Regions from separate parts of the Syntrophomonas erecta subsp. sporosyntropha genome, predicted to be linked through region 2. Evidence: a T-box and tRNA genes for the amino acid it is inferred to sense, from the RefSeq annotation. Region 2 holds a T-box; the other holds one or more tRNA genes.
The links. The T-box of region 2 lies ahead of ileS (isoleucine--tRNA ligase). A T-box ahead of a tRNA ligase gene usually reads a tRNA of that ligase, here a tRNA-Ile.
Positions count from the first base shown of each region.

Region 1: it has a tRNA-Ile gene. The T-box ahead of ileS (isoleucine--tRNA ligase) is inferred to sense a tRNA for this amino acid. The anticodon was not compared.

Region 1 covers NZ_AP042459.1:1,210,958-1,227,376, reverse strand. Annotated here, with positions in the region: gene ACZ5Q0_RS06040 (DNA polymerase III subunit) at 1-143, opposite strand, end outside; gene ACZ5Q0_RS06035 (YaaR family protein) at 345-794, opposite strand; gene tmk (dTMP kinase) at 791-1,426, opposite strand; gene ACZ5Q0_RS06025 (aminotransferase class I/II-fold pyridoxal phosphate-dependent enzyme) at 1,439-2,899, opposite strand; gene ACZ5Q0_RS06020 (sigma factor G inhibitor Gin) at 3,007-3,222, opposite strand; gene ACZ5Q0_RS06015 (tryptophan synthase subunit alpha) at 3,453-3,686, opposite strand; partial or broken gene ACZ5Q0_RS06010 (tryptophan synthase subunit beta) at 3,735-3,854, opposite strand; rRNA gene rrf (5S ribosomal RNA) at 4,122-4,234, opposite strand; rRNA gene ACZ5Q0_RS06000 (23S ribosomal RNA) at 4,321-7,313, opposite strand; tRNA gene ACZ5Q0_RS05995 (tRNA-Ala) at 7,411-7,486, opposite strand; tRNA gene ACZ5Q0_RS05990 (tRNA-Ile) at 7,513-7,589, opposite strand; rRNA gene ACZ5Q0_RS05985 (16S ribosomal RNA) at 7,722-9,291, opposite strand; gene ACZ5Q0_RS05980 (4Fe-4S dicluster domain-containing protein) at 9,652-9,918, opposite strand; gene ACZ5Q0_RS05975 (2-oxoacid:acceptor oxidoreductase family protein) at 9,918-10,502, opposite strand; gene ACZ5Q0_RS05970 (thiamine pyrophosphate-dependent enzyme) at 10,499-11,251, opposite strand; gene ACZ5Q0_RS05965 (ferredoxin oxidoreductase) at 11,268-12,356, opposite strand; gene ACZ5Q0_RS05960 (hypothetical protein) at 12,394-13,074, opposite strand; gene ACZ5Q0_RS05955 (pro-sigmaK processing inhibitor BofA family protein) at 13,311-13,577, opposite strand; gene ACZ5Q0_RS05950 (DUF2508 family protein) at 13,591-13,845, opposite strand; gene recR (recombination mediator RecR) at 13,917-14,510, opposite strand; gene ACZ5Q0_RS05940 (YbaB/EbfC family nucleoid-associated protein) at 14,567-14,893, opposite strand; gene dnaX (DNA polymerase III subunit gamma/tau) at 14,909-16,414, opposite strand.
Region 2 covers NZ_AP042459.1:243,183-259,601, reverse strand. Annotated here, with positions in the region: gene ACZ5Q0_RS01220 (basic amino acid ABC transporter substrate-binding protein) at 1-128, shown strand, start outside; gene ACZ5Q0_RS01215 (amino acid ABC transporter permease) at 248-916, shown strand; gene ACZ5Q0_RS01210 (amino acid ABC transporter ATP-binding protein) at 913-1,635, shown strand; gene nth (endonuclease III) at 1,922-2,590, shown strand; T-box leader at 2,738-2,965, shown strand; gene ileS (isoleucine--tRNA ligase) at 3,021-5,798, shown strand; gene ACZ5Q0_RS01195 (ACT domain-containing protein) at 5,816-6,097, shown strand; gene ACZ5Q0_RS01190 (PFL family protein) at 6,185-7,552, shown strand; gene ACZ5Q0_RS01185 (TraR/DksA C4-type zinc finger protein) at 7,652-8,098, shown strand; gene ACZ5Q0_RS01180 (glycosyltransferase family 4 protein) at 8,249-9,445, shown strand; gene ACZ5Q0_RS01175 (DUF1727 domain-containing protein) at 9,567-10,976, shown strand; gene ACZ5Q0_RS01170 (type 1 glutamine amidotransferase) at 10,961-11,689, shown strand; gene ACZ5Q0_RS01165 (polyprenyl synthetase family protein) at 11,846-12,811, shown strand; gene ACZ5Q0_RS01160 (tetraprenyl-beta-curcumene synthase family protein) at 12,795-13,883, shown strand; gene ACZ5Q0_RS01155 (MATE family efflux transporter) at 13,944-15,311, opposite strand; gene lspA (signal peptidase II) at 15,458-15,895, shown strand; gene ACZ5Q0_RS01145 (RluA family pseudouridine synthase) at 15,897-16,419, shown strand, end outside.

The DNA.
Region 1 (16,419 bases), 970 kb from region 2:
AAAAAGAAATCGGCACTTTTATCACCTTCTGCTAATAGTGAACAGGCCAGGGCCCATGCCGTTGTACTCTTGCCTACACCCTCCAGCCCAACAAAAAGATAAGCATGGCTTACTTTTCCTGATTTCAGGGCCTTTTTAAGCATTTCAACCGGCCGATCTTGTCCTATTATACTGGAGAAATAATCCACATTATCACCCGATCTTAATTACCTTAAATTTAATCCCGTCTCTCCCCTGCGGGTCTGGTTCACATATTAAAAATATTTGGTCTTTTCCCACCGGCGTCTCCACCTGCTATTATAAGGAAGCAAAAGGACCTTCCCTCTGCTTCCCCCTCCTTCCAATCAGATCATTAGGTCTATTAGCATACCGCGAATTTTGTCTAAAATACTTAGTACATCCCAGGGCTGTTTTTTCTGGCGGATAAATTCCTCAATAACCCTTTCCATTTCTTCATTAATGGTTTTTACGGTTATCAATATAGCCCTTCCCCGGCGATTACTGCCCCGTTGTTGGTTGAGGATATAAGCGCTGGAAGTAGCTTCCTGCAGAAAATTTTTAACCAACCGTTTGTAAAGCATCAAATCATCAATATTAAGGCTACGATCCAACCGATCAGTTAAATGGTTTAACTCTTCTAAAATCTGCTGCATACGTTGCCGGCTCTCGGCCTCACTATGCCGTGATAATTCCTGCCCAAACGAAGTCCGTGCTCCCCGGGGCACCCCCCTGGTATCAAGCCGGTTTATTCCGGGGTAATGATTTAATTCCTTCTTGGGGCGGTCGATCTTCATTCTGACAGTACCCCTTTGGTTTTTATCCAACCCATAATATGGTTCCGGACTTCTTCAACAACTAACTCTAATTCCTGATCTGAGTTAACCACCTTAATGCGTTGGGAATCCATAGCAGCTAACTGCATATACCCATCTCTCACCCGGGATTGAAACTCTATTCCTTCCTTCTCCAAACGGTCCGGGGTATCCTGCTTTCGCCTTAATGCACCTATCTGCGGATCAATATCTAATACAACGGTTAAATCCGGAACTATTCCTTCAGTGCACAGTTGATTTAACTCTTGCAAAAACTTAAGGTCAAGCCCCCGGCCATATCCCTGGTAGGCAAGGGTTGAATCCATAAACCGGTCAGCGATTACCATTTTCCCTGCCTCCAGGGCCGGTTTAATAACCTCCTCTGCCACCTGGGCCCGGGCTGCAGCATAAAGAAAGGCCTCGGTACGAGCTAGCATACTTTCATTCTGAGTATCCAATAATAGATCCCTTATTTTTTCTGAAATAACCGTCCCCCCGGGTTCCCGAATCACCCGGGGTTTAAAATCGTGCAGTTTTTTTAACAGTATTTCCAGCACTGATGTTTTACCGCACCCGTCTATCCCTTCCAAACTTACAAAAAGACCCCTGTTCATTTTAAAACCTCTTTACTTTGTATCTTTAATAACCTGCAGATTATCCAAACTGGAATCCTGCGGTCCCTGCACATTTACCTTGCAAGTACGTAAATATTTTAAATAATCTATTACTTCTGCAGTAATCTGTTCCCCCGGAAGTAAGCATGGTATTCCCGGAGGATAAGGTGCCACCATTTCAGCACAGACCCTATCCCGGCATTTATCTAGTGGTACCGTAATTGACGGGGCCAGGAAAGCCTCCCGGGGACTCATGGATACTGATGGAGCCGGCGGCACTTTTACTCCTAAACTCTGCCTTTTAGTACTACCATAACTTAATGAAATTTTTTTAACTGTTTGGAATAGCCGCTCCCAATCCTCCCGGTCATGAAATATAGACATCATAGCCATTACCAGGTGAGGTTCAGCCAGTTCTACCTGTACACCATAATTATCCCGCATGATTCTGGCCATCTGAAACCCGTCAATACTTAGCCCGGGCAGAGAAATAGTTATTTTTAAAGGATCTAGTCCACCTATCCCCGCCCGAGAACATAACTCTTCCCCCCAGCAATGAATTCCCTTTAAATCATTAAGTTTTTTCCTATAATAGCTGGATAACTCATAAGCCTTTTGCAAATGTGCAAAACCTTCATCCTCCATAAACTTACGGGCTAAATCAATGGAAGCCATAATGGGATAGGAAGGACTAGTCGTGGTTAACAAACTGAATGTCTTGAAAACTCTTTCCGATCCAGAAAAATGGGTTCCTAAATGCAGGACCGCTCCCTGGTTAAAAACCGGCAGGGTTTTATGAAAACCATTTACGGCTGCATCTGCTCCGGCCTGTAAAGCTGTGCCAGGATAATCAGGGTGAAACCTGAAATGAGAACCATGCGCCTCATCTACAAAAAACTGGACTCCGTACTGGTGAGCCCTGAATACACACTCTTTTACCTGGCTAGTTACCCCATAATAAACCGGGCTAGTTATAAATACTGCTGCAGCATCCGGATTCCGCTTAAGGCATAGATCAATATCATTCGCCTCTATACATAGTGCCGCACCAGTTTCCTCATCAACCCGGGGCAGCATATAATGAGGTTTAGCCCCTGATAAAACCATCCCGGCAAAAAAAGAAAGATGGGCATTGCGTGGCACTACTACTTCTGCTCCCACCGGCAGACTTAAAAAAAGACTATGTATTCCTGAACTAGCTCCGTTAACCAGGAACAAACTTTGCCCGGCTCCAAAAGCCTCCGCCATCAACTGCTGGGCCCGGCTTATAGCCTCCCGGGGTAAGTGTAAATCATCCAACCCAGGTACTTCGGTGACATCCATAGCCGCCACCTGTTGAAACTCCTTTAGCCTGAAACCGGCTCCACCTAAATGACCCGGCATGTGGCATCTCAGGTTATTTTCACTTATATAATTTTGTATGGCTTCATATATTGGTGCCGAACTTTGTGTTTGCATTTCTATTTTCACCATCACCAATACCAATTTTAATACCTTATTTTTTATAATTGCTTACTACAATATTGTATATTAAACCGGAGTGATTAATCCATGAAAAAAAGTACCCCTCCGGGTACCCTTTACTTAAATATCTCTTTCATTAGGTTTATATAGTCCTGGTAACGCGGCGATCCTACCTCCATGTTAAGAATATCAGCCTCACACTTCTCGCATATAAAAGCCCTTTTAATCCTAATCCCGCCCCGGATTCCTTTCTCCGGTACCTGACCACATAAACTACAGCGTGGTAACAGTACTCCACTCTCCGATTGGGGTATAGTATTTAAATATCCCACTTAAAAACTACTCCCTTTTTCTAGTGAGTATTCCCTTTCCCCAACTGGAAATACCCTTTAAAATACTATACCTTACCATATGCACTTTCTAACCAAAGTGTTAACTAATCTAGTAAGATCAACCAGCCCCATTTTACTAATCTATTAAAATAAGGGACAGCCAGCGGTCCCCTCAACTTTTCCGTTGCTAATTATCACGGCATCTATGCCGGCCTCCCCCCACTCTTTTTTTAATACCTCCATACCCATTTTGTAAATAGGATTATAGTAGCAAATAATATAAGTTTCAGATCATTTACATTTTTTCCCTGGCTAATAAATTCCAGGCTTTTGGTAAGGTTTAATCCCTTACTAATTCCCCCGTGATGGAACCTTTCTATTACTTCCCCGTCAGCTACAGGGTCGGAAAAAGGTACCCCTATCTCCAGGATATTACGCCCCCCTGCTCCATAGCTTTTATACAACTAAGGGCAATATCTTCTTCGAGAAGCCCGGCCATAACAAAAGGAATTATTTAGCTTCTGTCTCTCCATATCCCGAGCACCCATATATACGGTACACTTTAATCCTAAAACTGCTGCCGCTGTTGCCGTTGCCACACCATGCTGGCCTGCACCAGTCTCCGCAATTAACAACCAAACTTTCCAGCCAACAGGCAGGTGCTTCCCGGCTTAATGATGTAAAAAGTTTAGCTATATCCAATTTTTCCAGATTCAACCGGTACCTGACTCTATACCCAGATATACTTCTACTCCGGATAAAGGCAAAATAAAACCAGCACCGGTAAATGTGCTGGCATGACAAAGTTCATCCCTGCTCATCTCATCTAATTCCAGCTATATTCAATTGTCAAATGCTTTTTATGATAGTATAGTCTAACTTACCAGAAAATAAATAAATCCTGGCAATGTCCTACTCTCCCACGGAATTCCGTAGTACCATCGGCGCTGGAGGGCTTAACTGCCGTGTTCGAGATGGGAACGGGTGTATCACCTCCGCCATTATCACCAGGATATCTGATTACTATTCTTTTTTTCATTAAACCAGTTACTACCCACTGGTTCTCTCAAAACTACACACAGTATCTCTCGCATTTTTTAGGTCAAGCCCTCGATCTATTAGTACCAGTCCGCTTAGTACATTGCTGCACTTGCACTTCTGGCCTATCAACCACCTGATCTTGATGGGATCTTACCTCCTTATTGGAGTGGGAGAACTCATCTTGAGGCCGGCTTCGCGCTTAGATGCTTTCAGCGCTTATCCGATCCAGACATAGCTACCCAGCGATGCATCTGGCGATACAACTGGTACACCAGCGGTCTGTCCATCCCGGTCCTCTCGTACTAGGGACAGATCCTCTCAATTCTCCTACGCCTGCGATGGATAGGGACCGAACTGTCTCACGACGTTCTGAACCCAGCTCACGTACCACTTTAATGGGCGAACAGCCCAACCCTTGGGACCTTCTCCAGCCCCAGGATGTGATGAGCCGACATCGAGGTGCCAAACCTCCCCGTCGATGTGAACTCTTGGGGGAGATAAGCCTGTTATCCCCGGGGTAGCTTTTATCCGATGAGCGACGGCCCTTCCACTCGGTACCGCCGGATCACTAAGCCCGACTTTCGTCCCTGCTCGAGGTGTCCCTCTCGCAGTCAAGCTCCCTTCTGCCTTTACACTCTTCGCGCGATTTCCATCCGCGCTGAGGAAACCTTTGGGCGCCTCCGTTACTCTTTCGGAGGCGACCGCCCCAGTCAAACTGCCCACCTGACACTGTCCCTGTACCCGTTTAGGGCACCAGGTTAGAACTCCGGCAATTCAAGAGTGGTATCCCACCGGTGGCTCCACAAAGCCTAGCGACCTTGCTTCCAAGCCTCCCACCTATCCTGTACATGAACTACCAAAACCCAATATCAGGCTACAGTAAAGCTCCACGGGGTCTTTCTGTCCTATCGCAGGTAACCGGCATCTTCACCGGTATTACAATTTCACCGAGCCCCTCGTCGAGACAGCGCCCAGATCGTTACGCCTTTCGTGCGGGTCTGAACTTACCAGACAAGGAATTTCGCTACCTTAGGACCGTTATAGTTACGGCCGCCGTTCACCGGGGCTTCAGTTCAAACCTTCGCGTTTCCGCTAAGCTCTTCCCTTAACCTTCCGGCACCGGGCAGGCGTCAGCCTCTATACTTCATCTTCCGATTTAGCAGAGACCTGTGTTTTTGCTAAACAGTCGCCTGGGCCTGATCACTGCGGCTCTCTCACGCTCATACATGTTTATATATTCACGCTAACAGAGCACCCCTTCTCCCTAAGTTACGGGGTCATTTTGCCGAGTTCCTTAACGAGGGTTCTCTCGCGCGCCTTGGGATTCTCTCCTCGCCTACCTGTGTCGGTTTGCGGTACGGGCACCTGCTAACTTGCTAGTGGCTTTTCTTGGCAGTTTGGATTCAATGACTTCGGTACTACGCTTCCCTACCCATCACACCTCAGGCTTCTCGCTGTGCGGATTTGCCTACACAGCACCCTACGTGCTTGGACGCACTCTTCCTTCCGTGCGCTTCACCTATCCTCCTGCGTCACCACTTCACTCAATCGCTAGCTAGGTGGCACTGGATTATCAACCAGTTGTCCATCCCCTACGCCTTTCGGCCTCGGGTTAGGTCCCGGCTTACCCTGGGCGGACGAGCCTTCCCCAGGAATCCTTAGGCTTTCGGCGGGCAGGATTCTCACCTGCCTTCTCGCTTACTTATGCCAGCATTCTCTCTTCCTAATAGTCCACTACTCCTTTCGGTATAGCTTCTACCCATTAGGATTGCTCCCCTACCATCCCGTAGGATCCGTAGCTTCGGTACCATGCTTAGCCCCGTTGAATTTTCGGCGCAGAGCCACTTGACCAGTGAGCTATTACGCACTCTTTAAATGGTGGCTGCTTCTGAGCCAACATCCTGGCTGTCTATGCAGCTCTACATCCTTTCCCACTTAGCATGGATTTAGGGACCTTAGCTGACGGTCTGGGCTGTTTCCCTTTCGTCTACGGACCTTTTCACCCGCAGACTGACTGCCGGATTTTACCTTATGGTATTCGGAGTTTGGGAAGGTTCGGTAACCGGTGAAGGCCCCTAGCCTAACCAGTGCTCTACCCCCATAAGGAATACTCCGACGCTAGCCCTAAAGCTATTTCGGGGAGAACCAGCTATCTCCGAGTTCGATTGGCATTTCACCCCTATCCACAGCTCATCCACGTACTTTTCAACGTACCCTGGTTCGGGCCTCCATCCCGTGTTAACGGGACTTCACCCTGGCCATGGATAGATCACCCGGTTTCGGGTCTACAGCAGCAAACTAGTCGCCCTTTTTAGACTCGCTTTCGCTCCGGCTCCATCCTTTTTAGATTTAACCTCGCTTACTACCGTAACTCGCTGGCCCATTCTACAAAAGGTACGCAGTCACTCCGTTGCCTTAGCAACATGGAGCTCCTACTGTTTGTAGGCATACGGTTTCAGGTTCTTTTTCACTCCCCTCCCGGGGTGCTTTTCACCTTTCCCTCACGGTACTTTCCGCTATCGGTCGCTAGCTAGTATTTAGCCTTGGAAGGTGGTCCTCCCTGCTTCCCACCGGGTTCCACGTGTCCGGCGGTACTCGGGGTTAGTCCTAAGAGTTAACTGGCTTTCGGCTACGAGGCTCTCACTCTCTATGGCCTGACTTTCCAGTCAGGTTCGCCTAACCAATTATTTTTTGACTCTTTGACAGTTCTGCAATACTGTCCAGAACGCCCCACAACTCCCACAATGCAACGGTTGCAGCCTTACACATTGTAGGTTTAGGCTCTTCCTCGTTCGCTCGCCGCTACTTAAGGAATCTCGCTTGATTTCTCTTCCTCCGGTTACTAAGATGTTTCAGTTCACCGGGTCTCGCTTCTCCTGCCCTATGTGTTCAGGCAGGGATGATACCTCATTACTGGTACCGGGTTTCCCCATTCGGATATCCACGAATCGATGCTTGCTTGCAGCTCCCCGTGGCTTTTCGCAGCTTGCCGCGTCCTTCTTCGCCTGCTAGCGCCTAGGCATCCACCATACGCCCTTAGTATCTTGACCTATCTTTGCGCGAGACAAACTCTCCATCTCTCGATGAATTGTCTGCTTTTATTACTGTGTGCAGTTTTCAAAGAACTTCTTTTTTGGTTAAAATTTATGGTGGAGATGAGGAGATTCGAACTCCTGACCCCCTGCTTGCAAGGCAGGTGCTCTCCCAGCTGAGCTACACCCCCATGATTTAAACCTACAGTCATAAAAATGGTGGGCCTAGATGGAATCGAACCATCGACCTCACGCTTATCAGGCGTGCGCTCTAACCAGCTGAGCTATAGGCCCATGCCATATATTTAACCTCAGTTTAAAAACATTATAATCATTTTAATTTGGGAAAATTTATAAAACAAACAGCAAGGATCACAAAGTGATCGACCTTAGGATATGAAACAGTTACGTTTCATGTCTCCTTAGAAAGGAGGTGATCCATCCGCACCTTCCGGTACGGATACCTTGTTACGACTTCACCCCAATCACCAACCCCACCTTCGACGGTTCTCCCTGGTTGCCCAGTTAAGTCACCGGCTTCGGGTGTTGCCAGCTTTCGTGGTGTGACGGGCGGTGTGTACAAGGCCCGGGAACGCATTCACCGCGACATTCTGATTCGCGATTACTAGCGATTCCGACTTCATGTAGTCGAGTTGCAGACTACAATCCGAACTGAGAATGGCTTTCTGAGATTCGCTTCGCCTCACGGTTTCGCTGCTCTCTGTACCATCCATTGTAGCACGTGTGTAGCCCAGATCATAAAGGGCATGATGATTTGACGTCATCCCCACCTTCCTCCCGCTTGTCACGGGCAGTCCCATTAGAGTGCTCAGCTCTACCTGTTAGCAACTAATAGCAAGGGTTGCGCTCGTTGCGGGACTTAACCCAACATCTCACGACACGAGCTGACGACAACCATGCACCACCTGTCTTGGCGCTCCCAAAGGCACACCCGTGTTTCCACAGGCTTCGCCAGATGTCAAGACCTGGTAAGGTTCTTCGCGTTGCATCGAATTAAACCACATGCTCCACCGCTTGTGCGGGCCCCCGTCAATTCCTTTGAGTTTCAGCCTTGCGACCGTACTCCCCAGGCGGGATACTTATTGCGTTAGCTGCGGCACGGAAGGGGTCGATACCTCCCACACCTAGTATCCATCGTTTATAGCGTGGACTACCAGGGTATCTAATCCTGTTTGCTACCCACGCTTTCGCACCTCAGCGTCAGGGTCAGTCCAGGCAGCCGCCTTCGCCACTGGTGTTCCTCCTGATTTCTACGCATTTCACCGCTACACCAGGAATTCCACTGCCCTCTCCTGCCCTCAAGATCCTCAGTTTCAAATGCAACCCCGCAGTTAAGCTGCGGTCTTTCACACCTGACTTGAGCATCCGCCTACATGCCCTTTACGCCCAGTAATTCCGGACAACGCTCGCCCCCTACGTCTTACCGCGGCTGCTGGCACGTAGTTAGCCGGGGCTTGCTGGTACGGTACCGTCACTCACTAACCTTGTTATTGTTAGTGACGTTCGTCCCGTACAACAGAGCTTTACGACCCGAAAGTCTTCATCGCTCACGCGGCGTCGCTGCGTCAGGGTTTCCCCCATTGCGCAATATTCCCCACTGCTGCCTCCCGTAGGAGTCTGGGCCGTGTCTCAGTCCCAGTGTGGCCGTCCACCCTCTCAGGCCGGCTACTGATCGTTGCCTTGGTAGGCTCTTACCCCACCAACTAGCTAATCAGACGCGGGCCCATCCATATGCGATAGCTTTGTTAAGAGGCCATCTTTGCTTTAAGCGTCATGTGACTCCTAAAGTTTATGCGGTATTAGCACCAGTTTCCCAGTGTTATCCCCCACATATGGGTAGGTTGCCCACGCGTTACTCACCCGTTCGCCACTAAGATTATCAATTCGCGTTGCTCGTCGATAATCTCCGTTCGACTTGCATGTGTTAAGCACGCCGCCAGCGTTCGTCCTGAGCCAGGATCAAACTCTCCGTTAAAATGTCCATCCTAGCTTTACGCTTGGCTTGTTGTTAAAGTTTTACGGTGCTGGTTTTTTACCAGCTCCTCGCACTTCGGTCCTTGCTGTTCTGTTTTATCAAGAGCTTTGCCGACTGCCGTCTCCGGCGCAGCGCAAGAATTATATTATCATGCCCCTGGGTTAGTGTCAAGTTTTTTTGTTTTTTGTTTTCTGGTATTTTTTAACCCCTGGTCATAATAAAAGTACTTCGCATCGCGCAGCACTTTTTGTATTATATACCGAACTCATCTATTATGACAATAGTTTCTGGCAAAATAATTACTAATCTTACTTTGTATATGTAAAGGTCCCAGCAATATATTGCCGGGACCTCTTTAATTTACCCAACCGCTTTTTTGCTTTTGGTCTTTTCGATATATATAGCCGCATCGGGACAAACCATTTCGCAAATTTTACAGGCGATACAGCTTTCCTCATCTTTTGGTTCAACTGCAGGGGTACCGTATACACCTAGTTTTTCCGACCAGATCAGGACATCATTAGGGCATTTTTCTTTGCATAGTCCACATCCCTTGCAAAAAGCCGGGAAAATATGAAATACGGCTTTTTCCATTGGTGTTGATAGTGCTTCTAATTTTTGGGCCATTATTTTGCCACCCCTTCCTTAAGGGATTCCTCTGCCATTTTCTTGCCCAGTTCCAACGCTTTAAAGTTCAATTCGCGCAAATCCGGGTTTTTTTCAAATTTATGCCCCAGTTTATGCTCCAGTGCAGCTTTGGCACCTTCAAAACTAACCATGTTGGTTAATCCAATTACTGCCCCCATTATAATGATATTAAAAACCCGGGGGTGTAACTCATGATTAGCAGTTTCCAGGGCAGGAATCCCGATAATTTTTTTGGCTTCACCGGGAAGATCGTCTGGATTAACTGCAAAACCATTATCGTATACAAACAAAGTGTTTTCATCGGAATAAACGGCTGTTCTTGCAACAGCCCTTTCACTCATGGCAATAACTACATCGGCTTTATTAAATTTAGGGGCACCAATCCTCTGTTCACTAACCTGCAAAAAGGCTATAGATACTCCCCCTCTTTGCTCCAGACCAAAGTTGGGAATATATATGGTCTGTTTATCTTCATTATAGGCAGCTTCGGCCAGAATCTCTGCAACTGACTGTACACCCTGTCCGCCTTCGCCTGCCAAAGCAATTCTTATCAGTGCCATTATTTATCCCCTCCTTTGGTAAAGGGACTCTTCAATTCTCCTACTGGGTAGAAGGGTTCCATTTCGTCCTCCAGGAAATGCCAAGTTTGTTGTGCATTAGTCCTCCAGTTAGTCGGGCAAGTGGACAATACTTCTACAAAGGAAAATCCGTTACCTTCTATTTGATTACGTAAAGCATTACGCAGGAAACGCTTTAGCTGGTTGTATTTTGATACAGTAGCCCGGGCCACATAGGCACGATCAGAAGTTACCTGGGCTATAAACTCAGGCCCCTTAGTGGGATAACCGGTAACCTCGGGATCACGTCCATAGGGACAAGTTTCCGTCTTCTGTCCAAGTAAAGTAGTAGGGGCCATTTGTCCCCCGGTCATACCATAGTTGGTATTGTTAGCCAGAATCAAGGTAACTTTTTCATTTCTAACGGCGGCATTGAGTAAGTGCTGCGACCCGATGGAATATCCACCACCATCTCCCATATAGCCGATAGTAATTAACTCGGGACGGGACCTCTTAATGCCAACCATAACTGGTGTAGTACGCCCATGATGGGTCTGAGTGCTATCACAGGCAAAAAAGTCCCATGAAAGGAGAGAGCACCCAATATCGCATCCAAATATAGTCTTATCTTGTATCTCAAGCTCGTCTATTACTTCCCCCAACGCTTTGAGTATAATACCATGCCCACATCCCGGGCAAAACTTGTGCGGCTTGGAGGGTAGATACCATGATTTTGGTATAGCTGGTGAAATCACTTTTTAACCCCCTTCCTTATAGAACGCTCTTAACTTTGTTAATGATATCGTAGTCTATAATGCCAACTCCCGGCTTAAACAGGGTTTCAATAGGTACAGTTTCCCCGTATATCTCCTGCTTCATTAACCGATAAAGCTGACCGTAGGCCGACTCAGCCACCAGAAGCTTTTTAGTTCCGCTTTTAGCTATGACTTCTCTCAATTGTGCCTGGGGAAATGGCCTCAAGGTAATGGGGCGGAAATATCCGGCTTTGATTCCCTGAGCGCGCAGAGCTTTAACCGCATCATCAGCAGCCCTGGAAACTACTCCATGAGAAACGATAATTATATCCGCATCCTCACATTCCCTTTCCTCATACTCAATCAGTTCTGGACTAATCTTTTCATATTCAGCGGCATGCTTAAGAACCACATCATATAGTTCTTCCTCCAGACTGTATATGTTACACAAGTGTTGCGGTTCCCGGTTTTCCCCAATATGGCCTTCCACTCCGAGTAAGGGATTAGTCTCAACCATTTTTATGCCCCGTTCTTCAGGGTCATACATCTCCAAAGGTTCTCTCATCTTAGCCTGGTAACCATCTCCCAGCATAAAAGTTGGGAAACGATATTTCCAAGCTGTATTAAAGCCCTTTATAGTGTAATCATAAAGTTCTTGATGGGTAGCTGTAGAAAAAACTATCCGGTGTCCTTCCCCATTGCCTCCATAAGTTGTTAAACCTACTTCCTGCTGGGAATAAATCACCGTTCCTGAAGAAGGGCCACCCCGCTGCTGGATAATTGCAAACAACGGCAGCCGCATTGCCTCAGCCATTCCAAATGGCTCCTGCATTAAAACATTTCCCGGACCAGCAGTCGCGGTAAAAGCCTTTTTACCTGCCTGTACTGCACCACATACGGTAAAACCTGCCGATATTTCATCCTCGGTTTGCAGGAACCCCCTCCCATATTGGGGAGCCAACCTAGTCCAATAATGCATAATTTCATTCTGGGGGGTTATAGGATAGCCAAACATGATATCTGCGCCGGCAGCCAATGCGGCCCAGGCAACAGTTTCATTACCGGTTAAAAAACCTTTTTTGGATTTACCCACCACTTTTGCCATTGAATAGATGCACCTCCTGTTCTTTTAATCCAAAATTTTACCATATCGCCCCTGGCATGTAGCGATTGATGAATTTAATCGGTATATCGAATTCCTCACCCGCTATCTGGGGAGCAAATGACTGGTCTAATGCAATGAAGTCTATGGGAATACCCAACTCTTGAGCCACTTCAATTATAACCTGGTTACCATTTTTAACTACTTCAATAGTAGTTTGATCTCCCAGGTGGGTGTTAGCAATAATAGCATCAACTCTACCTAGTTCATTTAAGTATTTCTTTATCCTGTCAGGTGAACTGGTCATAGGACGACTGTAATTTACTACCGCTATTACCCGTAGTTCAGGAGACTGGTCGGCCCCTTCCACTAAATTAAGGGTACGGGCCCCGTGAACCCCATAGCCAATATCGATAATTACATCGCCTTCCCGCATTAAAGCCCAACGAGCCTGCGGGTTTAACATAGCCCCGGTTTCTCCTAACCCAAAAGCATCTTCCGGAGAAAAGCCAATGACATCTAGACCTTTTTCTTCTAAAAGTTTCTTGATAGGCCTTAACGTATAAAAAGGCTCTACTGTATCAAGGTCTACTAGGGTAACCTTACGACCCTGACTTTTAAGTTCAAGAGCCCGGTTTATAGCTATTTCACTTTTCCCGCTTGCGTATTCTCCTATATATGCTTCTACCACCCTAGTCTGATTATACTCCGTTGCGAACACCTCCTGGTATTAGAAAAAGGGCAATTTATATAAGTATAAATTGTTGTTAATTGTGCGTCAATAATTATCTTGCTTAGTGTAAATGTTACTCATATTTAACTATATGTGTTACAACTCTTCCTGGCAAGGCCGTTACTATTCTTTAGATATTTTAATACCTATTCTACTAGTTTTAGTCCGAAATTAACCAAAAAAAAAGAGCTTCCTAAAGCTCTTAAAACTGTAAAATAGGAAGTTTACATGACTAGTAACTGAAAGCATACCAGCAATAAGATCCCGGGAATGCCTAAAAACCCAGCTATTAAAATAGTTATTATATTAATGGGCAGAGAAAAATCAAAATAATTACCTATGTAGTTTACTATTAATAGTAATATTAAACCGACTGCTGAATTCAGCAATACCTTCCATAATAGTTTAATGGGTTTCATCAATACCTGAGCTACGATATATAAAATTACCAGCAGGAATAAAGCCGCCATGATTACATTGACAATCTCCATAACCCCACCCCTTTTATCCGGTATTACCCGGTTTTTTAAGCCTTTTGATCAGGTAGTCAAATCTTTTTTCCGCCGCTTTCAGATTATATACGGCGTATTCTACCATATCCGGATCTTCAACTCGTGTAAAAAGATTTCTGGCTTGTTCTAACTCCTTTTTGGCCTGTTCCACCATTTCATAATCATTATAGGATCCCTCCAGAATATCTTCCTCTTTCATTACTAGACAGTCCCATAGCTTATTAAACCAATCTGACCAAACCGCCATAACAAAAAACCTCCCGGCCGTATACAGGGACATGTATTGCTACAGTATACGCCGAAAGGTTTTATAGTATGTCAAATATCTTTTCGTCCTTCAATAGCCCTGCGCAATGTAATCTCATCAGCAAATTCTATATCTCCACCTACTGGAAGACCGTGTGCCAAACGTGTAACCCTTACCTGATAGTTTCTAGCTATTCCTGCCAGGTAACGGGACAAAACCTCCCCATCAATATCAGGATTTAATGCTAGTACTACTTCTTTTACCTTACCTCCGGCCAGTTTGGCTTTAAATGGTTCCAGATCAAGTTCTTCCAGGGCCTGTCCACCCATTAAATGGAAACCTTTATTAAGAACAAGATACCGGCCCTTAAACCTGGTTCTTTCAATAGCGATTATGTCACTGGCCTCTTCAGCTACACATAATATACTTTCATCTCGATCTTTATCCTGGCAGATAGAACAGGGATCAGTATCAGTTAAGTAACCACAAGAAGAACAGGGGAAAACCTTAACCCGGGCGTCAACAATAGCCTGCGCTATCTGGCGGGCTTCCTGCTCCGGAAGTTTAAGGATAAATAGAGCCAGTCTCTGCGCCGTCTTGGGGCCAATAGTAGGAAGTTTAAGTAACTGATCAATCAAGTTTTCCAGAGGACGGGCTAGCCTCACTCCATATTCCTCCTTGATTTATCATACCAATATAAGGGATGTAAAGAGTACAATAACTACAAACCAGGTATATTTAACCCACCGGTTATACGAGACATTTCAGTGGACACCATTTCCTGAGATTTGCGAATACCCTCGTTTACAGCAGCCATGACCATATCTTCCAACATCTCTACGTCGTCAGGATCAATAGCTTCGGGATTAATTTTAATGGATATCAGTTCCTGTTTACCACTGACTTTTACCTGAACTGCACCACCACCTGATGAAGCTTCCACAACTCTTTCCTCTAGTTCAGCCTGCATTTTCGCAATCTGCTCCTGAACCTTTTTGGCCTCCTTGATCATCTTATTCATCCCACCCATGCCCGGGTTGAATTTCATTAATCCATTCCTCCTTTAATCTTTTATTTCGACGACCTCTGCACCAAATAATTCAATAGCCTTTTTTACAATAATATCATTATACTGGTCATCATCCAGAAAAATAAACTCGACTTCAACCAGTTTACCGGCTATGTCCTGCAACACTTCCGCCAGGATTTCCCGATTGGCTTTTTCCTCCATCTTTTCCTTGTGGAATTTGTATCCTTTTTTATAACCAATATAAATGACATCATCCTTCATTCCCAGTAGTTTCCCCTGAGAAAGCAGCGCATGAGTCGGTATTTTCTTTTCCTTAACCCCACTTAATATTTTTCCCCACAGTAAATCCCGGGCCTCGTTTTTGACTTCCTTTTCTTTGTTTTCCTTTTTCTCCATGGAAGATTTAGATATGGGAGCCTTTTGGTCAGTATTGGCCCTGGCTTCAGCCGGAGAGGCGAATAAAGCGGCCATTTCCAAAAAACCGATCTCTAATAAAAAGCGCTGTCCTTCGCTAAATTTAAGCTTCTCCCCCGTATCCATAAGAATACGTAATGCCTTTAAAAGCTTGTCTCGACTTAAGTCTTTCCGTTTTTCCATAAATGGATAGCTTTCTGGTCCTGCTACCCCAAATTCGCCTTCCCGACCTACCGCTGAAAAAAGCAGCAGATCTCTTATATACAAGGCGGTCTCCCGAGCTAACTGGGAAGCTTCTTTACCTTCATTTAGTGCTGTCCCCAGCATATTAATTATCTCGGCTGTATCGCGACTGAATACCGCCTCCATTAGCCGGGCCAGATACCGATCATCTACTAATCCTAGTACATCCAGAATATCTCCCCGGGAAATATTCTCCCCTTTAAAGGAATAAACCTGATCCAACATACCCAGGGCATCACGTAATCCACCGTTAGCGCGCCGGGAGATTATTTCCAGCGCATCCTGGTCTATATTCATCCCACCGTCACGAGCTACTTCTTCCAGGCGATTAGTAATTTCCCCGGCAGTAAGCCGGCGAAACTGGTAGCTCTGGCAGCGTGATCTAATAGTAGCTGGAATTTTTTGTGGTTCAGTGGTAGCGAGAATAAATATAACTGACTCAGGCGGTTCTTCGATAGTTTTTAAAAGAGCATTAAATGCCTCCATAGTTAACATATGGACTTCATCAATGATATAAACCTTAGTTTTTCCCTGGGCTGGTAAAACCCGTATTTTCTCCCTTAGATCACGAATTTCATCAATACCGCGATTAGAGGCAGCATCTATTTCGATTACATCCATGAAATTACCATGGTTTATATCTATACAGGAAGAACACTGGTTACAAGGTTCGCCATCTTCCAGGCTCTCACAATTAACCGCCTTGGCTATAATTTTAGCTATACTTGTTTTTCCGGTACCACGTGGCCCCGAAAAAAGATAAGCATGGGAAATACGACCAGTACGGATGGCATTTCGCAACGCTATGACCGTCTGCTCCTGACCCACAACTTCTGAAAAACACCGCGGCCTCCAGGCGCGGTAAAGTGCCAGATAAGACATTTTAG
Region 2 (16,419 bases):
CTGAGGAACAATATGGTATTGCAGTAAAGAAGGGCAATGCCGAAATGCTCAACATGATGAATGAAGGGCTGGCCAAAATAAAGGCTGACGGAACCTATGACCAGCTGTATTCCAAGTGGTTTGACTAAAGTTAGCTGGTGCAAAGATTATTAATAAAAGCGCGAGCAATTACTCGCGCTTTTGGTTTGTAATGCAGGGAGGAAACCGGTAAATGTCAGGATTGGAGAATGTTTTCGGCACAGTAATCATGGGTAGTATCACTGAATTACACGGCTATCAGGTTATAACTGATAACTTTACTTATTTTCTGGGGGGTGCCTGGGTAACTATTGTACTTACGGCGCTGTCAGTTGGTTTTGGTATGGTGTTGGGGCTTTTTGCTGGTCTGTTCAAATTATCCCGCTCGCGTCTTTTGTATGGCACAGCAACTATTTATATAGATTTCTTCCGGGGTACACCGCTTTTTGTTCAGATCCTGCTCTTGTATTTTGGTGTTTTACCTTTGATATATAATAATGATCCTTTTTCATCGGCTATAATAGTCTGTTCACTAAACAGCGGCGCTTATATCGGTGAGATAGTACGAGCTGGTATCCAGGCGGTTGACAAGGGGCAAATGGAAGCAGCCCGGTCTTTAGGGATGAATCATAAGCAGGCCATGATCTATGTGATTCTACCTCAGGCTTACAAAATTGTGGTACCGCCGTTAATAAACGAATTTATTGCATTGTTAAAGGATACTTCACTAGTTTCAATCATAACTGTAGCCGAACTAACCCATCGAGGCGACCTGGTTTATGCCAATACGTATGAAGCCACCTGGGTATGGGGTTGTGTAGCTCTCATGTATTTTATGATTACCAAGAGCCTATCCCTATTTGGAGATTATGTGGAAAGGAGGCTGGCGACTGAATGATACGGGTGGTAGATGTAAATAAATCATTTGGATCATTACAGGTTTTAAAGGGGATAAATTTTAATGTAGCCCCCCGGGAAGTGGTTTGTGTCATTGGTCCCAGTGGATCCGGCAAGAGTACACTGTTAAGATGTATTAATCAACTAGAACAAGTGGATTCCGGACATATATATATTGATGGTGAGGAACTAACTCATCCCAAAACCGATATAAATAAAATCCGTCAACAAGTGGGGATGGTTTTTCAGCTATTTAATCTGTTTCCTCACAAAACTACCCTGGAGAATATAACCATGGCACCGGTTAAAATAAAGGGAGTCAATAAAAAGGAAGCGAAGGAAAGGGGCATGGAACTTCTCGGTAAAGTGGGGTTAACTGACAAAGCCCATGTTTATCCGGGTAATTTATCGGGGGGGCAAAAGCAACGGGTAGCTATTGCCCGGGCTCTAGCTATGCAGCCTAAGGTTATGCTGTTTGATGAACCTACTTCAGCCTTGGATCCGGAAATGGTAGGGGAAGTTTTAACAGTTATGAAAGACCTGGCTTTAGAAGGCATGACCATGGTGGTTGTTACTCATGAAATGGGATTTGCCCGGGAAGTGGGTGATCGGCTGGTTTTTATGGATGAGGGAATAATAATGGAAGAAGGGCTGCCAAAACAGATATTTGACCATCCCACTAATCCCCGGACCCAGTCTTTCCTGAGTAAGGTTCTATAGTTAATGGCCAAACCAGGTGCTGGTATGTTCCTCTATAGTAATGACATTTTTATTTTCCTTCTAATCATGTCCACTGCTGTCATGATAAAGTAGGATATAAGTAAAGATACAATTCCAATCAGTACCCTAAATGCGTAGTTGTTTAAATGATTAAGGCAGGGATTATACCGGTTTTTAATTTTAAATGGTAAACTTTAAGATGAAACAGAAGGGTCCACCTGTCATTATTGTAAAGAGTAGAGTCTTAAAGGGTGGAGCCAAAAGAAAAATAAATGCGGGTGGTTAAGTGGATGATAAAAGCCAACGAGCTGAAGTAATTATAAGACGACTACAACAAGAATATCCACAGGCCAAGACCCGGCTTCATTATACGGAACTGTTTCAACTGTTGGTAGCTATTGTCTTATCAGCCCAAAGTACTGATGAACAGGTGAATAAAGTAACTCCCAGGTTATTTGAAAAATATCCGCAGCCGGGTGATTTGGCGGAAGGTGAATTAGCTGAGATTGAAGAATTAATCAGGGGAGTAGGGTTGTATCGCAATAAAGCTGCCCACCTTAAAAAACTGGCTAGAATAATACACGATCAATATCATGATCAGGTTCCCGATGAATTTGATGAACTGTTAAAGCTTCCCGGGGTAGGGCGAAAAACTGCTAATGTAATGATAGCGGTAGGCTTTAATCAGCCGGCGTTAGGGGTAGATACTCATGTTCACCGGGTAAGCAACCGCCTGGGGCTGGTATCAAGTAAATCAGCGGATAAAACCGAAGGGCAGCTAAAGAAAATTCTACCCCAAAAGCACTGGATCAAAGCTCATCATTTACTGATATTTCATGGTCGTAAGGTGTGCAAAGCCCGCAATCCTTTATGTTCACAGTGTATTGTTGAGGATATATGTGCTAAAAATATGGATCATGATTCTGGTTCCCAAAAAGCGGTCCGGAAAGCTTAATGGATTTTGAAATTAGTTGAAAAATTAGTGTCAACTATGGGTATAATGGTTATAAAAGTAATGGTTGACCGGCTGTAGTTGTCTTATATGGGGCAATATGCTACAATATATAACGATTTTTAAAGGTTTAAAGATATTTGTTAATTTTTATAGGCTTTGACCGGGAGAGTAAGCCGGAGAATAACGGTTACAGCGAGCCTGGATAAGGTGGGAGCCGGGTACTGTTGTCCAGCCGAAGATCACCCGTGAGCTTTTAAACCGAAGATCTAATGATGGTGAGGTTTAAACGGTGCTGTCCGTTATGCAGTTAGGAGATGGCATTATAACGAATGCTAATTAGGGTGGTACCGCGGAAGAATACCTTTCGTCCCTTGGGGATGAAAGGTATTTTATTTAACGGAAAAAATCAATGTCGAGGTGGTTACACGATATGGCTAAAGGTAAATATGATGGGACACTGAATTTGCCCCGTACGGATTTTCCTATGCGGGCAAACCTGCCGAAAAGAGAACCGGAAATCTTAGATTTCTGGGAAAAGATTAATGTCTATGAAAAAGTTCAGGAGAAGACTACCGGGAAACCTCAGTTTGTTTTGCATGATGGTCCTCCTTATGCTAATGGCAACATACATCTGGGGCATACCTTGAACAAAGTGATTAAGGACATTATTATCAAATACAAATCTATGGCCGGATTTGATAGTCCTTATGTTCCTGGTTGGGATACTCATGGGTTACCTATTGAGCAACAGGCTATTAAGAATCTGGGACTGGACCGGAAGCGTACTGATGTAGTTGAATTTAGGCATCATTGCCGGGAATATGCCTTAAAATATGTGGATATACAAAAGGATCAGTTTAAGCGTTTGGGTGTAAGGGGTGATTGGGATAATCCTTATATTACCTTAGATCCGGGTTTTGAAGCCATTCAGGTTAAGGTCTTTGGGGAGATGGCAAAAAAAGGGTATATCTATAAAGGGCTGAAACCTGTCTACTGGTGTGCTGATTGTGAGACTGCCCTGGCAGAAGCCGAGATTGAGTACCAGGATAAGACCTCACCTTCCATTTATGTAAAATTTCCCGTAAAAGATGGTAAAGGTGTAATACCGCAGGATGCCTTTGTGGTTATATGGACGACTACTCCCTGGACCCTACCTGCGAATACAGGCATTGCAGTCCATCCCGACTTTGAATATGTCATAGTGCAGGTGGAGGAGGAAAAATATGTAGTTGCTAAAGGTCTATTGGAACAGGTAGCTTCAGATCTGGATTGGAATAACTATAAGATCATAGAAGAATTTAAAGGACGAAAGCTGGAAAGGGCCATTTGTCATCATCCCTTTTTTGACCGGGATTCCCTGATCATACTAGGAGAGCACGTCACCCTGGAGGCCGGAACTGGGTGTGTTCATACTGCTCCGGGACATGGTGAAGACGACTTTTATGTAGGCCGTCAATACGGATTAGATGTTCTCTCACCTGTAGATAGCCGGGGTCGGTTTACTGAAGAGGCTCAGCAGTTTAAAGGTTTGTATGTACATGATGCAAATGAGAACGTTATCGAAGAATTACGTAACCGGGATAGGCTGCTTTTAGCCAGCAATTTACAGCACCAGTATCCACATTGTTGGCGGTGTAAGCACCCCATTATATACCGGGCTACAGAACAATGGTTTGCTTCTATTGATGGTTTTCGTGAGAAAGCCCTGGCAGCTATCGATCAAGTAGAGTGGATTCCCTCCTGGGGGCGGGAGCGGATTTATAACATGGTTCGTGACCGTGGGGATTGGTGTATATCCCGCCAGCGAACTTGGGGAGTACCTATTCCGATTTTCTATTGCCGTTCCTGTGGGGAAACAATTATCAATGACCAAACCATTGAACGTATTAGCCGGCTTTTTGCTGAACATGGTTCTGATATCTGGTTTGCCAAAGAGGCTGCCGAATTATTGCCGGAAGGATACCAATGCGAAAAATGCCAGGGTAATACTTTCGACAAGGAAACTGATATTATGGATGTATGGTTTGATTCTGGATCGAGCCATTTTGCAGTTTTAAAAACCCGTCCTCAGCTCAGGTGGCCGGCAGATATGTATCTGGAGGGAAGTGACCAGCATCGCGGGTGGTTTAATTCTTCCCTTTCCACAGCAGTAGCTGTGCAGGGTACCTCTCCTTACCGGAAGGTATTAACGCATGGATTTGTAGTAGATGAAAAGGGACGCAAGATGTCTAAATCATTAGGTAATGTAGTTGACCCGCTAAAACTTACTAGAGAATTAGGGGCTGATATCCTCCGTTTATGGGTATCATCGGCAGATTACCGCAATGATGTATCGGTTTCTGAGAATATTATCCGCCAAAGTGCTGAAGCATACCGGAAGATTCGTAATACCTGTCGTTTTATTCTAGGTAATATTTGCGATTTTGATCCTAGCCGTGACCGGGTAGAATTCGATAAGTTAACGGAGTTAGATCGTTGGGCCCTATTAAAGTTGGATAAACTGATCCGCCGGGTGACGCGCGCTTATGATCAGTACGAATTTCATGTGGTATTTCATTCCATTCATAATTTCTGCACGGTGGATTTGAGCAACATCTATTTTGATATTCTTAAAGATAAGCTCTACTGTTCATTACCGGATGATCCCGAGCGCCGGGCTGCTCAGACGGTTCTTTATGATATTATTCAAGCCCTGGTGGTAATGCTGACACCGATTCTGGCCTTTAGCAGTGAGGAAATATGGGGATTTTTGCGTAATGAGAACCAGCCCGAAAGTGTCCAACTCCTTGATTGGCCGGCAGCCAATGATCTTTACCAGGATGATGATCTGGAAAGCAGGATGTCAAAAGTGCTATCACTTCGGGAAGTGGTTACTAAGGCCCTGGAGGAAGCCCGTACCAGTAAAATAATTGGCCATTCACTAGGTGCATGGGTAGTAATCTATGCCGAGGAAGAATGGTTAAAACTACTTGATGCTACCACGGCATCGGAAAAATTATTTATTGTTTCCCGACTAGATATACGGCCTGCTGGGGAGCGCTCCGCTGATGCTATTAGTTTGGAAGGGGTAGATGGAGTATGGGTAAGTGTCAAACCTGCCCAGGGAGAAAAATGTGAGCGCTGCTGGATAATTGAACCCTCGGTAGGACAGGATGATGACCATTCCGGGTTATGTAAACGCTGCCGGGAAGTGGTTAATAAATTGTAGGAACAGGAGGTCTGCCTGTGGAAGAGGGGAAAAGAGTCATAATCAGTGTATTGGGCCATGACCGGGTAGGAATAATTGCGGCTATAGCTAATATTTTAGCAGATGCTAATGTAAACATTCTGGATATAAGCCAGACTATATTGCAGGAGTTTTTTACTATGATTATGGTGGTGGATACATCTACCAGCAAGCTGGAGATAGACAAAATGCGCGAGCTCCTAGTAGAAAAAGGCAACAGTCTAGGCTTACAGGTCACAGTACAGCACGAAGATATTTTCCGTTTTATGCATCGTATCTAGGTAATGACGGTTTAGGGGAGATCTAAAACGAATAACTTATAAGGGGGGACTGTTATCCCCCCTTAACTGTCAGGAGGGGTTTATTGAATGCCGTTTAGCATAAGCAAGGAAGAGATTTTGGAAACGGTTCGAATGCTCCAGATGGAAAATCTGGATATACGTACCATTACGATGGGTATTAATATTCAAGATTGCCGTGGGGATAGCGGAAAAATAACTGGTAAAAAAATTTACGATAAAATAACCTGCTTAGCGGAAAATTTAGTTAAAGTTGGGGAAGATATTGAAAAGGAATATGGTATACCCATTATAAATAAGCGTATTTCAATAACTCCGGTAGCCATGGTAGCAGGTGGATTAAAACCTGATGAAATGGTAACCATAGGTTCGTATATGGATAAAGCCGCTGGAGAGGTGGGAGTTAATTTTATAGGGGGGTTTTCAGCTCTGGTTCATAAAGGAGCAACCCGCGGAGACATAGCCTTAATTGAAGCTATTCCCGAGACCCTGGCCAGGACTGAGCGGGTCTGTTCTTCAGTAAATGTAGCCACTACCAGGGTGGGAATAAATATGGATGCGGTTTATCATATGGGATTGGTTATTAAGCGAACTGCTAAGCTGACTGCACAACGGGATGGTTTGGGCTGTGCTAAATTGGTGGTGTTCTGTAATGCTGTAGAAGATAATCCTTTTATGGCGGGAGCTTTTCACGGACCTGGTGAGCCGGAATCGACTATTAATATTGGGGTAAGTGGTCCTGGGGTTGTATTACATACGGTGCGAAAGTATCCTGACTTAGATTTGGGTGAACTAGCTAATGTAATTAAGAAAACGGCTTTTAAAGTGACCCGTATGGGTGAATTGGTGGGCCGGGTGGCCTCCGAGCGTTTAGATGTACCTTTTGGAATTATAGATCTTTCTCTGGCCCCTACCCCTGCCATTGGTGATAGTGTGGCTGATATACTTGAGTCGATGGGAATTGAGAAGGTTGGTGCTCCCGGTACTACTGCTGCACTGGCCATGCTTAATGATGCCGTTAAAAAAGGGGGAGCTATGGCTTCTTCTTATGTAGGAGGTCTTTCAGGAGCATTTATTCCTGTATCCGAAGATGAGGGTATGATAAATGCAGTAGTGGCAGGTGCCTTGTCGATAGAAAAACTAGAAGCGATGACCTGTGTGTGCTCGGTAGGGTTAGATATGATTGCGATTCCTGGTGAAACAAGTGCTGATACTATTTCTGCTATCATAGCTGATGAGGCTGCTATCGGTATGATTAACCGCAAAACTACAGCGGTGCGAATTATTCCTGTTCCTGGGAAAAAGGAAGGGGAATGGGTGGAATTCGGTGGACTTTTGGGACGTGCTCCCATCATGAGAGTTAGTAAATTTTCTTCGTCCGGCTTTATTGCCCGTAAGGGGCGTATCCCGGCTCCAATCCATTCTTTAAATAATTAATCGGTATTGACCTGATCAGAATTGGCATACTAATTTATAATTGGAGAAGTAATTACTGTTTGGGGATGGGCAGATTAAGAGCAAATGGAGGTTTGTCCTTTGGATCCTAAAAGCAGGTTACTAGAAAAAAAACAGGAATTAGAGCATCTTATTCGGGCCAAACAGGATGATTTGATGATTCCTTTAACTGAGAGTATTGATGAATTATCCCTTTATGATCAACATCCGGCTGATATTGGATCGGAACTTTACGAACGGGAAAAGGATCATGGTATACTGGAACTTTATGAATTAGAATTAGAAAAAGTGAAAGATGCGTTGGAGCGTTACAACATGGGTCAGTATGGTGTGTGTGAACAGTGTGGTCAACCTATTGAATCAGCCCGCTTGAACAGGCTGGTTAACACTACGTTGTGTTCGCATTGTGCTCATGCAGTTCAGGATAAAGTTACCAGACCGGCGGAGGAAGATATTACTACTTCCGGCGATATGTCTGATACCGGGGAAACCTTCCAAGTAGCTGGCTATGAATTATATGAACGTTAGCAGTTAACAAGTTAATAGCCAAAACGGGGCTCAGATATACTAAATTAATTATGCAGATAGTCCCATTAAGTCATAATATTCTGAAAAAAATTGCTAATTGGGACCTAAGGGTATATATTTAAATTAGAAAGGAAAGGGGGGTCGACCGCTATGAGGATAGGAGTTTTCACAGATAGTTATAAGCCTTATACCAGCGGTGTAGTTACCTCTATTTCGACATTTCAAGAGGAGCTAACCCGACTAGGGCATGAGGTTTTTATTTTTGCTCCCAGTTACCCTGATTATGATGAGCAGGAAGAGAGAGTTTACCGTTTTTACTCTTTACCTTCTCCTACTAATCCTGACTATGCTCTGGCTATTCCTATTTTGCCAGGATTAAATATGCTGGTGAAAAAGCTGAATTTGGATATAATTCATGTCCATTCCCCGTTTACCATGGGGCGGGTGGGATTACGTTATGCCCGAAAATACCATACTCCTATTGTTTTTACTTACCACACACTTTATGACCAGTATGTTCATTATGTACCGGTGGCTCAGGATTTAGCAAAAGAGATCACGATTAAATATAGTAACAACTTTTGTAATCACTGTCAGCATATCATTGTTCCCACTACTGAAGTAAAAGAAATATTAGAAGGCTACCAGATACGCAGTTCCATTTCGGTTATCCCTACCGGAGTACCTGTAAATAAATTTAAAAATGGTAATTCCCGTTGGTTAAAGGATCACTATCCTATTCCAGAAAACAACCAGGTGTTATTATTTGTGGGCAGGTTAACCAAGGAGAAAAATCTGGAATTTCTTATTCAAGCTTTTGCTGAAGTAAAAAGAAGTAAACCGGATACTACCTTAGTTCTTACTGCTCAGGGTCCTCTGGAAGACGATCTGAAAAAACTGGCTGAAAATCTGGGGCTTTCCCTTAAAAGTGATGTGATATTTACCGGAGCCTTACCATTTGACACCTTAGTACATGTGTACTATTCATCAGATCTTTTTGTATTCTCGTCGATGACCGAAACTCAGGGCCTGGTATTAATAGAAGCCATGGCCTCCGGTTTACCTGTAGTAGCAGTACGCGCTTATGGTGTTCAGGATATGGTGGATCACAATAAGAATGGTATCTTAACCACATGTGATAAGGGAGAATTTAGTTCTGCTATAGTACGCTTGCTTGATGATCCTGTTCTCTATCATAAATTTAAAAAGAATGCGCTGGTTAAAGCGGACAGCCTTTCTTCTTTAAACATGGCTATTAAGCTGGAAGAAGTCTACCAGGAGCTCTGTGAAAAGACTACCCATCGCAAAGCCAAATTTATTGATTTTGGTTCCTGGTTTGGTTCGTAAAATAGATAGTTTAAAGGGGTCTGTTTAGTAATGACAGGCCCCATTTTTGTGTGCCCGCAGGTTTCTTTTAATATAATATTGTGTTAGATTAAATTATTATAATGATGGGGAGTAAGGATTAATGAAACGAATTCGCTTGATAATTGCCATTCTTATTGGCAAGATGGCTATATACTTAAGCCGAGCGCTGGGTAATCAGGGTACTGACTTCCCGGGGCGGATAGCCCGGCGAGTTGCGCCCTGGATATTAGCAGAATTGGCTCAAAATATAAGCGAGGAAATTTTTATCATAACCGGAACTAATGGGAAAACTACTACTACCAATATGATAGCCCGCATTATAGAAGAAAAAGGTTATTCTTTTATACACAACCAGGCAGGTGCCAATATGATCACTGGTATTACTACGGCATTTATTGAAAAAACGGATATTTTGGGGAGACGAGCCTTTGACTATGCCCTTTTAGAGACTGATGAAGCTAATGTTCCCTTGTTGTTAAAGGAAGTACATCCCCGGGTAGTATTGATTACGAATTTCTTTCGTGACCAATTAGATCGCTATGGAGAACTGGATTATACTATAAATTTGATAAAAGATGCGGTACGCTATACTGATGTTGAGCTAGTTTTAAATGCTGATGATCCATTGGTAGCCCATTTCCAAAATGATACCGGGTTACACTGCTGGTACTATGGTTTCGAGGCGACCGGGTATGATCGTTTAGTCAGCGAGGAAAGCCGGGAAGGACGTTTTTGTGTTTTTTGCGGGCAGGAGCTAGTTTATAAACGTTATCATTACGCTCAGTTAGGCAAGTACCAGTGTCCGGGTTGTAATAATTGTAATCCTAGAAGGAATTTTACTGGATATGGTTTACAGATGGATCCTCAAATACATTTTATGGTTAATGACATCGAATTGACTAGTCCTTATCAAGGTTTTTATAATGCCTATAATATTTTAGCGGCAGTATCGTTAGCCAAATTAGTGGGCATTGAGGATAATACAATCCGGAATGCTATTGCTGCTTATCAACCTGAGGCAGGTCGTATGGAGCGATTTTCGATTGGGCAAAAGACGGCTGTTCTGGTGCTGGTTAAAAATCCTACCGGATTAAATCAGGCCCTGGAAGCCATTAATAATGATCCGGCGGAAAAGGCTCTATTTTTTGCCCTTAATGATAATGCCGCTGACGGCAGGGATATTTCCTGGATATGGGATGCCGATGTGGAAATTACGGCTCGGCCCGGAACCCGGATAAAAGCTGTGATTTGCTCGGGACAGCGCAGTGGTGATGCGGCGGTAAGGTTTAAGTATGCCGGATTTGATCCCCGTAACATAAGTATAGAAAGCGAATTGGAGCCTGGAATTTTAAGAGCCTTAGAAATGTCTGGTGAAACCAGTTATATTTTATCTACTTATACAGTCCTGTTTTCTTGCCGTAAAATACTCCTCAGACTTCATAAAAATAGACCGGCAGGTGAACAGGCAGAAAACAAAGATCGCCGAGGTGAATTATGGCTGAATTCGTAATTGCTCACCTATATCCTGATCTGATGAACTTATATGGAGATCGGGGTAATTTAATATGTCTGCAAAAAAGATTGGAATGGTACGGACATACCTGTAACATATGGCCCATTGCTCTGGGTGAATGGCAGGGGTTAGATGGGGTAGACATGGTATTTATGGGGGGCGGATCAGATCGTGAACAGGATTTAGTTTACCGTGATTTGGTTCATAATATTGATAAGCTGATGAAAATGGTAGAACAGGGAATGCCCGGTCTATTTATCTGTGGAGCTTATCAGTTATTGGGAAAATACTACGAGGCCTCCGACGGGAAAAAGATGGATGGGTTAGGATTATTCAATATATTTACCCAGGCTGAAACTCCTCGCCTAATTGGAAACATACTTATAGAGGCCGATTTGGGGGAATTAGTGACCGTGGTGGGGTTTGAAAACCACGCCGGTCGTACTTATCTGAATGATTCCACCCTTAAACCTTTAGGCAGAGTTTTAAATGGACTGGGCAATAATGGGAAAGATGGTACTGAAGGTATGCGCTTTAATAATCTGATCGGAACCTATATGCATGGACCCCTTTTACCTAAAAATCCCGCTGTAGCTGATTTTTTAATCCAGGCTATGGTAAACCGAAGGGGAATAAATCTGGATCGTATCCTGGATGATAGAATAGAAATGTTTGCCCACCAACAGGTAAAAAGAAAAATCATGGGTTAAAAAATAGTGGTAATACCTCTAGTGTAATAATAGGATAGCTAACCGTATATGTGGCTACCAAAATGGGCATGATATGACCAGCATTAACAAAAAAAGGGGTGTATTACCATATTACAGGAATTCTCTTCGACCTCCTCTTATGCATTTTCCGGTGAAATGGTCAAATCCCGAATGGAAGAAGTACTGCGTACCCATAACCAGGAAGTAGATAGCATTATTGAATACTTGATGCAAACCCGCGGCAAGATGCTACGCCCACGTCTAGTGTATCTATGTGCTTCTTTATATCCGGCCGATCCTGCTCGGGTAAAAGATGGGGCAGTAGCGGTTGAACTCATACATCTTGCATCTCTAGTGCATGATGATGTTATTGACAACTCTGCCTCCAGAAGAGGAAAACCCAGCTTAAATGGGCGATGTGGAAACAAAGCCAGTGTCCTGGCCGGAGATTATCTTTTCGCCACTGCCTTTAATCTTATTAACAATCATTCTCCTAAGGTGATGGATTGTATAACCGAGACCATACAAATCATGTGCTGTGGGGAGATTCAGCAGCTTTCTTTAGGTTTTAAATTGGATACTAGTTTGGAAGAATATTATGAGAAAATATTCCGTAAGACTGCCTGCCTGTTTGCCACCAGTTGTAAAGTAGGAGGTCTGGTCTCAGCTATGCCGGTAGAGGAAATTACCCTGTTGGAACAATATGGACTTTGTTTGGGATATGCATATCAGATTTTGGATGACCTTTTAGATTATGTTGGTGATCCTCAGCTGATGGGTAAACCAGTCGGGAATGATTTATCTCAGGGGAATATTACCTTACCGTTAATTCTACTGATGCAAAATCCTAAACACCGGATTTTAGTGGAAGGTTGGGGCAAAGAGGGGCGTTTCGCTAAAAACAATATTCGCAGGGTGGTGAACCTTATCCATAATAGTGGGGTTATTACTGAATCTTTAGAAGTAGTTCATAGTTTTATTGTGTCTGGTTTAGAACTTTTAAAGGGATTGCCGGAAGTACCCGCCCGCCATATACTGGCCAACATGGGTGAAGGAATTATAGACATTTATTACCGGCAAACCGGAGAAAACAGGAGGAGAGAATTTGGAACCCCGAGTTAGGTCGACCGCTATTAACCACCATCATCCTGCCCGTATTTCAGCCAGCAGTAGTGCCCTTTTCCCTTATATCTTTAAAATCTTACCAGCTGTGCAAAAGGTTTTGAAAGAATGGCGGCATAAAGCGGGGGTGTATCTGGAACCGGACCTGCAACAGCAAGCATTGGCCAGCCTTAAATATAAGGCTTTTCACTGCCAGGGGGGAGCAGTGTATGCTACGCTTTCTCATAACCCATATCTTCTCCGCTTTATCATTGCCTACCAGACTATATGTGACTATTTGGATAATCTATGCGATCGGGCCGGATATACAGATGGAGAAGCCTTTAACCAATTGCACCAATCCCTTTTAGATGCCCTCGATTGTGACCGGACCATAAGTGAATATTATGGCCAATATCCCCTTAAAGGCGATCATGGATATTTAAATGCTTTGGTGGAAGAATGCCGGCACTGTTTGTACAGGATGCCATCCTATGTTCAGGTGAAACCCGAAATTATGAAACTGGCTAAATGGTATATCCGGCTACAGGTGGAAAAACATGTGGATTTAAATATAAGAGAAGCTAGATTAAAAACCTGGGTAAAGGAGGAATTTGTTCATTACCCAGATTTTTTATGGCAGGAATTGGCTGCTGCAGCAGGGTCTACCTTGGCTATATTTTCCTTGGTGGCGATAGCTGGCCGGAAAGATGTACCAGCATTTCTAGTAAATCAATTAGCAAGTACTTACTTTCCCTGGATTTGCTCTTTACACATCCTGCTTGATTATCTTATTGACCAACAGGAGGATCGGGAGGGAGGAGATTTAAACTTTACTTTTTATTACCAGGGAACGGAAGAAATGGAGACCAGGTTAGAGTATTTAGTAGAGCAATCTCTGCAAAAGGCGGCCCATCTTCCTCAATCATCTTTTCACGGTACGGTGGTGATCGGCCTGCTGGCTATGTACCTATCCGATATTAAGGTCAAACAGCAAGGATTTCAGCCGTTGCGAAACAATTTATTAAGATTAGCCGGGGGAAGTGCCCGGGTGACTTACTGGTTATGCCGGATGGTAAGAGTTTTCCTTTAGTCCTTTGCGACCCGGTAAAGGTAACGGTTACTAGCCGGCAAACGGGGGAATGGATAGTTTTTAATGGTTAGATTGGTAAGGTGTCCGGATGTTTTTTAGCCACTTTTTGCGCCGGTAAATAGTAATGTATACCAGGGTACGGATTAACCAATCCATAATATATAGTATCCATACATAAATGATGTCCAAGTGCCACACCTTTATAAAAACGTATAAAAGGGGTAACCGGTAACCCCAGGTAGCCAGTGTACTGATCAGCATAGGGGTACGGGTATCTCCGGTTCCTTTTAATATTCCCTCTATAACCATACTGGTGGCTATAGTTAGCTGTTCCAGTGAGGCTAGCCGGATAATACTTCCCGCCAGGTTAATAATATGCTGGTCATTGGTAAAAATAGCTGCAATTTGGAAAGGAATCAAGGCAAATAGTAAGGCAAAAATACCCATCACGAGCAGGCCAAATTCGATGCTTCCCCGGGCCGCTTTCACAAGGCTGCTCTGGTTGCCAGCCCCTACATTTTGCCCTACTAGTGTGGTGGCGGCTACAGCGATTCCAAAACCGGGCATAAAGGAGATTGATTCCACGGTAAGAGCTACCTGATGAGATGCATAAGCCATTGTTCCCAAGTAGACCAGTAGATAAATGGAGATAAGATTACTGGCGTTGAAAAAAAACTGTTCAGCCAGGCTGGGAATTCCTAAATTAAGAATACGCCGAAAAACGGCTGGATCTATACGTCCTACATGGCCCCATCGGATCGTAAGACCTCCTTTTCCAGACATAAGCATATAAATGGCTAGTGCAAAGCCTAGGCTATGAGCCAGGGCAGTAGCCCAAGCTGCTCCAGCTACTCCCAGGGCAGGAAAACCAGCTAATCCGTATACCAGAACGTAATCACCAACTATATTAAAAATATTAACGATTAACGCAATGACCATAGGAATATCAGTTCGTCCCAATCCCCGGAAAATAGAATTGGTCATATAAAGTATTAAAGCCAGGGGGGTGATGCGGAAAGTAATGATCAGGTAATCACGAGCCTGTCTAAACACATCTGTTTCCACAGCGAATAATCCCAAGATTTTATCAGTATACACAAGCCCGGCAATCATAGCTATAATGCCTAATATAGTTGCCAGTAGCAAAGTATGCACAGTCACTCGTCTGGCCTCGGATAAATTACGGGCCCCGACGGCCTGGGCAACCAGCACTGCTGAACCGATGGCCAGTGCTTCCATAAACAGGACAATGGAAAAGAAAATTTCTGATCCCAGGCTGACAGCAGCCAGCGGAATTGCTCCTAACCTGCCGACAATGGCTATATCAACAACTCCGATAACCATATACATAATCATTTCCACTATAGCCGGACCGGCAATACGCATAATTTGTTGGCGTAATGACTTGTCACTAATTAATACCAGCATAAAAATTCTCCTTATTATATACCCGGTGATTATAGCATAAACACAACTAGAGAAGATAGTTTTATGTTTTTCTTGAATTTTGCAGTATAGTTGCCTAAAATGGGTTACGTGAGTCATGGAAATTAAGGATGGCAGGAGGTCTGTGGGTGAGGTTCTGGTTAAGCTTTATATTAGTTTTGATTTTTGATCAGGTTAGTAAATGGCAGGTAACTACCTGGTTATCGCTGGGTGAGAGTCATCCGCTGATAAATGGTTTTCTATACCTTACTTATGTGCAGAACCAGGGAGCCGCCTTTGGAATATTACCGGGTAAATCCTGGTTTTTCATCGTCGCTGCGGCTCTGGTTATGTTTGGACTAGTTGTATATAACTTGAGACATCCACTGCCGGATTTCTTACGAATAATTCTGGGAATAATAGTTGGCGGGGCGGCCGGCAATTTTGTGGATCGCTGGCGTTTTAATTATGTAATCGATTTTTTGGACTTGCGCTGGTGGCCAGTTTTTAACCTGGCTGATATGGCCATTGTCGGTGGAGCAATCCTTCTAATCATCTATGTGCTCCGTCATGAAGAGGTGGGCTGATATGAAAAAGGTAACCCTACTAGTGCCAGAAGAAGCGGAAGGCGATAGATTGGATATTTTTGTAGCGGAGAGCCGGGAAGATTTATCGCGCTCCATGGTTAAAGATATTATTACTTCCGGTAAACTTTCGGTAGACGGCCAGGTAAAAAAACCAGGCTACCGGGTAAAGGAAGGGGAAGAAATTAGCGTAGAAATTCCCCAGCCCAGTGCTGTTTCCTTGGAACCACAGCCTATTCCTCTTACGATTATTTACCAGGATAAGGACCTGGCGGTGATTAATAAACCGAAGGGATTAGTAGTTCACCCTGCCCATGGCAATTGGGATAACACTTTAGTTAATGCTCTGTTATACCACATAAGGGATTTATCCGGTATTAATGGGGAAATAAGGCCAGGTATTGTCCATCGCCTGGATAAAGATACCTCAGGGGTTATGGTAGTCGCTAAAAATGATTATGCTCATCGTCACCTGGCCAGACAAATTAAGGATCACTCTGTGAACCGAGAATATATCGCTCTGGTCC